Regions from separate parts of the Paenibacillus sp. OAE614 genome, predicted to be linked through region 1. Evidence: predicted binding sites of a transcription regulator. Region 1 holds the regulator's gene; the other holds the start of a gene.

Region 1 (3,419 bases):
AAAATATGCTCCGTACCAATGTTGTTATGCCCTAAACGAACCGCTTCCTCTTGTGCCAATGCGAGCACCTTCTGCGCACGTTCCGTAAATCTTCCGAACATCATATCTCCTGCACCTCCATGAGTTTTATCATCGCTTCTCCACTTGCGTCCTTCATCGTAAAGCTGTATATCATAAAGGCTCAGCGCTTTCCGAGGGTTTCCCGGATGAGCTTCGCCCGGTAAATATCGCGTTCTTCAGTGTTCATATCGTGACCGTAGGTTTTCTGCAGGAAGCCCGGCTGGGTCATCACATTCAGTTCATTCATCACCGAAATGGACGGTCCTTCGAGAATCCCGAGGTCAACCCCAAGGCGCACGTCGGAGAGACGCTGCCCCGCCTCCTTCGAATCCATGACTTCCGCGTAGGATAAAATCCCATAGGACCGTTTGATGCGGTCGGTAATGCGAAGTCTGGAATCGTTCATAAGCCGCGTGCGTGCATTTTTCTCATGCTCGATAATCTGCAGCACGACGCTGTGGAGGTTGTCGATGATTTCATTCTCGGTCTGTCCCAAGGTAATCTGATTCGAAATTTGGAACAGGTTACCTATTGCTTCGCTGCCTTCCCCGTAAATTCCTCTAACCGTGAGCCCAACTTGTGAAACGGCGGATAAAATCCGGTTGATCTGCTGGGTCATCACCAGCGCCGGGAGGTGCATCATGACCGAAGCCCGCAGGCCTGTGCCCACATTGGTTGGACAGCTGGTCAAGTACCCGTGCTTATCGTCAAAGGCGTAATCGATGTATTCCTCAAATTTATCGTCAATGCTCGAGGCCTTCTCCCAGGCTTGGCGGATTTGAAAACCGGGGTATAGACATTGAATGCGAAGATGGTCCTCTTCGTTAATCATAATGCTGACCGATTCGTCCTCACTGAGGATCACCGCGCCGTTCTGGGATTCATTCGCCAAATTAGGGCTGATCAAATGCTTCTCTACCAGCACCCTTTTGTCCAGCGGATCGATGTGGTCGAGCTCCACGGTATAAAAAGTTCCAAAAGACTGAAGGTGATCACTGGGAATACCCGTCAGACGTTTGAGCACTTCCTCCGACTGCTGGCGGGTGGCCAATAGCGGAAAAGGAAGATGCTGCAGGTTGCGCGCAACCCGAACCCGGCTGCTGATGACGATTTCGGAAGCATCGGCCTGGCCGCGCATCCAATCGCTCAGCGCTTTCTCGGTAAACCGGAGATTTGGCATCACGCATTCCTCCTCCTTCGAGTGAACTTTACTGTTCCGACAATTCTTTCTCAAGCGTACGGATCTGGTCGCGCAGCTTCGCAGCCTCTTCGAATTCCTCTTCATGAATACGCTGCTGAAGCTCGAGCTTCAAGCCGTCGATTTTCCGTTTGGCTTGAATTTTGCTGCCGCCTCTCTTGGGCAGCTTGCCGACATGTACGGTACTACCGTGAACTCTTTTGAGCAGAGGGTCCAGGCGGTTGCCGAAGTACTTATAACAGGAGCTGCAGCCGAACCGGCCGATCTTGCTAAACTGCGAGTACGTCATCCCGCACTCTTCACATCTCAGCGATTGAGCAGCCTTGGCGCTGCTTGCCGCCCCTTTGCCGGCCATGTCAATGTCCATGAGACCAGACAGCAGGCTGTGTATAGAAAATCCGCCAGAGGTTCCGGGGATCATTTCCCCTTTCTCCCGGGCACAGGATTCGCAAAAATGAAACTCCGTCTTCTCACCATTCACAATCTTGGTAAAATGGAGAGTCGCCGGTCTCTTACCACATTCTTGGCAAAGCATACCGATGTACCTCCTTTTTCTCCGTAAGCCTATTTGCCTAACAAAGAAATCAGCATCGCCTTCATCAGCCGAGCACGTATCTCATCCCGGTAAGGAAGCTTGATCATCAGGCACTCTCTGGATATCGCGGCGCGCATAATGCTCGCTTCGCGTTTGCTAAGGATGCGTGCTTCCTCCAACTGATAGATCAGCCCTTCGGCCACGTTCTGATCGATGCGTTCCCCAATCGTTTGGTGGAGATGCGTATGAAGCGCCGAGTATTGCGGGAGTTCAATCCGTTGAATCCGGATATACCCTCCGCCACCGCGCTTGCTTTCCACAAGATAACCTTTTTCCAGCGTGAATCGTGTACTGATCACATAGTTGATCTGGGATGGAACGCATGAGAACTGATCAGCCAGATCGTTGCGCTGAATTTCAATCATTCCTTCGGGACTATCATGCAGAATACCCTTCAGATATTGTTCAATAATATCAGAGATATTACGCATTGTTCATCCTCCATTACGTTAAAACGTCAAGACCTTCATGGTCATTCGTTAGTCCGTTCGCATACCCATACCATCTTCTCTAAACTTAACCAATGGTCGTGGGCTCGAATCTGGATCTTAACCCGGTGAATATGTTATAACTGATCTAAACCTTGCGCATTCACTATTGTGAGTTCAACCGTAAACAAACATACATTTGAATTTACGTTGACTTTGACTTTCTTTGATCTAAATTATAACATATTCTCACGTTTTGCCAAGAGGGTGTATCTTCATTTTTGACGTTCTCCTTCTTTTTATACCGCACCGATACGAAATAACCCCCTGCAACGTATGCAGAGGGCTATTATTCTGACCGGATTCCAGCTCTTTAAGAACTATAAAGTAAGGAATATTATACCATGATTAAAAGAAGTCCATAAACAAGGTCTGTCGGGCGGGGATCCGCGCTTCCAATATGCTCACTGCCTTCGCACTGCCTGAAATTCGTCCGGATTGGTATAGTTCAGCCGGCCGTTTGAACCCCGTCAGCATGACGGTCAGTGCCTGGATGTCGCAGCTAAGGACCTCATCCTGCTGTTCTTGAGATGAATCCAGGGGAGAGACCGATGCGGTTCCGTCCGATGAGAACGACCAGCTCCAAACGCCTTCATTCCAAGGTGCATACATATCCGTCAGCTGAATAGTTAGACGCTCGGATCCCCCCTCGCCGGAGGCTGTAAAAGGATAAGCTTCGACGAGTTTCTTCATATTTACGATACGGGCCATCCCATATGGGATAATTTCCTGGTTAATACGTGGATCGGCCAAATGATATGTAAGACTGTCATCTATCGGCATGAAATTGACGATTACCTGCGTCACCATTGAATCGTGATTGGCGATATAAGTCCATAGCGCACGACGTGCCTCATCCGTGACATAAACGAGTTCATCGATGGTAAACTCCTTGTTTTCCACCTTATAAAGAACATATCCTTCCGGCGCACCTGATGCCGAATAATATACCGCGGTATGCCCATCTTCATCCAGTACCGAACGGGTCCACCATTCCCGGGTTCGGACCATTAATCCATTATAACGTTTGGAAAATGCAGCATAGACCGTATCCAGAACATCCACGTCCTTGGTATCC
Region 2 (3,419 bases), 6.3 Mb from region 1:
TGTTGTGCGAGTCCTGATTGTCTGTACACATAAAAAAGCTGTCCCATACCGCGTGGCGGTTAAGGGACAGCTTTCTAAATTAAGGCTGATAAGCTGGCTATTCGGCGGACGTTAAGCGCGAACGACGCGAACTTGGTCTGCTTCCAGTTCGACACGAATCTCCTTAACGTCTTCGTCGTCCAGCAGCAAATCGGTGATGCCGTCTTCCACATGCTGGGAAATAACGCGGCGGAGCGGACGGGCGCCAAAGGCCGGATCGTAACCCAGTTCGGCCAGCTTGCGTTTCGCTTCGCCGGTCACGTCGAGGGAGATGCCGCGCTCCGACAGGGTAGCCGATACTTCGCTGAGCATATTGTCGACGATCGTTACGAGGTCTTCTTCCTTCAGCGAGGCAAACGGTACGATGCCGTCGAAGCGGTTCAGGAATTCAGGCCGGAAATAGCTGCCGAGCGAATCAAGAATCGAGCGGGTCTGCTCGGATTTGGCGGTGAAACCAACCATGATTTTCTTATCGGCGGCCGTGCCGGCGTTAGAAGTCATAATGATCACCGTATCCTTGAAGCTTACCGTACGCCCTTGGCTGTCGGTCAGACGGCCGTCATCCAACACCTGCAGGAACATATGCTGCACGTCCGGATGCGCCTTCTCGATCTCGTCGAGCAGGATAATGCTGTACGGGTTGCGGCGTACGCGTTCCGTCAGCTGGCCGGCTTCTTCATGACCGACGTATCCTGGTGGCGAACCGATCAGCTTGGAGACGGAGTGCCGCTCCATGTATTCGCTCATGTCGAGGCGAATCATCGAATCGGTGCTGCCGAACAGTTCTTCGGCCAGCGCCTTGGACAGTTCGGTCTTGCCGACGCCGGTCGGCCCGACGAACAGGAAGGACGCAATCGGCTTGGAGTCGCTGCGAAGTCCGGCGCGTCCGCGGCGAACGGCTTTGGCGACCTTGTCGACGGCTTCGCCCTGGCCGATGACGCGGCTTGCGAGGCGGGCGGCCAGATTTTTCATCTTGCCGCGCTCATCCGCCTGCAGCTTGCCGACCGGGATGCCGGTTTTACGCTCGATGATGTTCTGGATATCCTCCACAGTTACTTCGAACACCTCCCCGGCAGCGGCATCCCCGTTCAGACGCTGCTGCAGGTCGGCTTCCTCGTCGCGCAGTTTGGCGGCGAGCTCGTAGTTTTCATCGCGGGCGGCCGCGTCTTTCTCGATTGTGATCTGTTCCAGACGGGCGCGGATCTCGTCCGCACTGCCGACCGGAGCCCGCAGATTCAGCTTAGCGCCCGATTCGTCGAGCAGGTCGATCGCTTTATCGGGCAGGAAGCGGTCCTGGATATAGCGGCTGGACAGACGCACGCACGCTTCAAGCGTTTCGTCCGGATAGCGTACGCCGTGGAACTGCTCGTATTTCGGACGCAGCCCTTTCAAAATTTCGATCGTTTCCTCGGCGGTCGGCTCGTCGACTGTCACCGGCTGGAAGCGGCGCTCCAGCGCGGCGTCTTTCTCGATCTGACGGTATTCCTTAAGCGTCGTGGCGCCGATGACCTGCAGCTCGCCCCGTGCCAGCACCGGCTTCAGGATGTTGCCGGCGTCCATAGAGCCCTCTGCGGAGCCCGCGCCGACGAGCAGATGGATCTCGTCGATGAACAGCAGAACATTCTTACGCTGTTCCAGCTCGGCGATCAGCTGCTTGACCTTTTCTTCGAATTGCCCGCGAATGCCGGTTCCGGCTACGAGGGAGGCGACGTCGAGCGAATAGACTTCCTTGCTCCGCAGCTTCGCTGGTACGCTTCCCTCCGTAATGCGCAGCGCCAGCCCTTCGGCGATGGCCGTCTTGCCGACGCCCGGTTCGCCGATCAGCACCGGATTGTTCTTGTTCCGGCGGTTCAAAATTTCGATGACGCGGTCGATCTCTTCATCGCGGCCGATGACGTTATCGATCTTGCCGCCGCGCGCCGCGTCGTTCAGATTGCGTCCGAGCTGATCCAGCAGACCGCCGCCGCGCCGTCCGCTCTCTTGAGCGGCTGCTCTCGGAGGCTGCTGCGCCGCGCCGGATACCGGCTGGCCGGGTTGCATGAAGCCGCGGAACAAATCTTCCAGCGGAGAAGAATAGCTGCCGGAAGGACCAAAGCCGGCCGCAAACGGCACGCCGCCGTTTACTTTGGCATAGCAATCTTCGCAAAGAAACAATTTCTCGGATTTATGGTTGACAGTGAGGCTCAGACCTACGGTTGCCTGGTTATGATTACAATGTTGACAGCGCATGAAGGCATGCCCCTTTCGTTAGTTAATGGAATAATCAATCTTTGGATACTTCATCTGGATGTCCTAATCAAGAAAACAGCTGCCCGCGCCTTACGGGAGCAGGCCGCCGGAATAAAGGGATAAAAGTCAGAACTTCCGTCAGGACAAAGACGGCTGCACCGAAAGTCAAACTCCTAAAGAGGTTGTTCATGCAGTACAAGTTTGATCTTTTGCTCTGACTTTGACTTTCTTTGACCTTATTATACCTCACTTGGAACACATGTCAACAGGTTTTTAGTTATTTTTCGTAAGTATATAGAAAAAGGTTTGGGAGAAAGAACGGTTCGGCCTTTCGGCTTGCTTGAGTCGGAAAAAACGGCTGGAAGGCAAAGAAAAACGTCTATCGATGTACATTCGGAGAGTGTGGCACATTTAGCGGAAATTTTTTTTGCGATATAACCAAAGCCCGGGCCTCCCAAAGCATGAAAAAAGCCCTGCCGTCCGGAATGTCTCCGTAACAGCAGGGCGTACCTTGTATGATCAATGCGGTGAATAAGCCAAAAGTGTCATGATTCCTCGTCCTGCAATATGCAGTCGGCAAACAAAATGAATTTCGGGATGCGGAAAAATTGTTCCGCCCGGTCCTGAAAGCTGGCTGACGGCAGCGTCCCTTGGTGCAGCCATTTCCGGAACGTTCCGGGATGGATGTCCATCCATTCGCTGACGTCGCTGACGGACAGGTCGTGAACCATGCACAGCCCTGTTAGTATTTTGTTGCTGACAGGCGACCGGGTCAGCGTCCGGCGCATGAAGCGCGAAGAGGAAGGCTGACAGATGATCGGGCTTGTAGATGTGACGGTATGATTAAACAGAATGTGATGCGGATAGCCCAGGTATTGGCATACCTTGTCCAAATTCTTTTTTCCCGGGATCCGTCCTTCATATACCCAGGCGCTCACGCTCCGGGAAGAAACCGAAATGTCCTCAGCCAGCTGCGACAGCTTGATATCGTTGGCCATCAGGACAGCCAGCAGCACGCGGTTGCGGATTTGGCAGCGGGATGGCTTGCGGAAGCGTTTGACGCGGATTCCTTTTCCTAAGTATTTGCGATTGATCAGAGACCACGCCTGAATGGAATGCGGTTCTTGTTGTTTAGGCATATTTCCTCCGAT

The links. Region 1 encodes CtsR, which represses protease genes until heat stress. Its sites were predicted from a motif close to ATGGTCAATAAAGGTCAAACA; they were not measured.
Region 2: a site for CtsR is predicted at 2,486-2,506, ahead of ABIE48_RS05725 (ATP-dependent Clp protease ATP-binding subunit). Genes of this name have one in related genera too.

The regions. Positions count from the first base shown of each region.
Region 1 is NZ_JBEPOD010000001.1:7,463,419-7,466,837, reverse strand. Features, by position in the region: gene clpC (ATP-dependent protease ATP-binding subunit ClpC) at 1-104, opposite strand, end outside; gene mcsB (protein-arginine kinase McsB) at 182-1,240, opposite strand; gene mcsA (protein-arginine kinase activator protein McsA) at 1,269-1,793, opposite strand; gene ABIE48_RS34040 (CtsR family transcriptional regulator) at 1,823-2,284, opposite strand; gene ABIE48_RS34035 (GNAT family N-acetyltransferase) at 2,690-3,419, opposite strand, start outside.
Region 2 is NZ_JBEPOD010000001.1:1,139,569-1,142,987, forward strand. Features, by position in the region: gene ABIE48_RS05725 (ATP-dependent Clp protease ATP-binding subunit) at 112-2,268, opposite strand; gene ABIE48_RS05730 (helix-turn-helix domain-containing protein) at 2,814-3,407, opposite strand.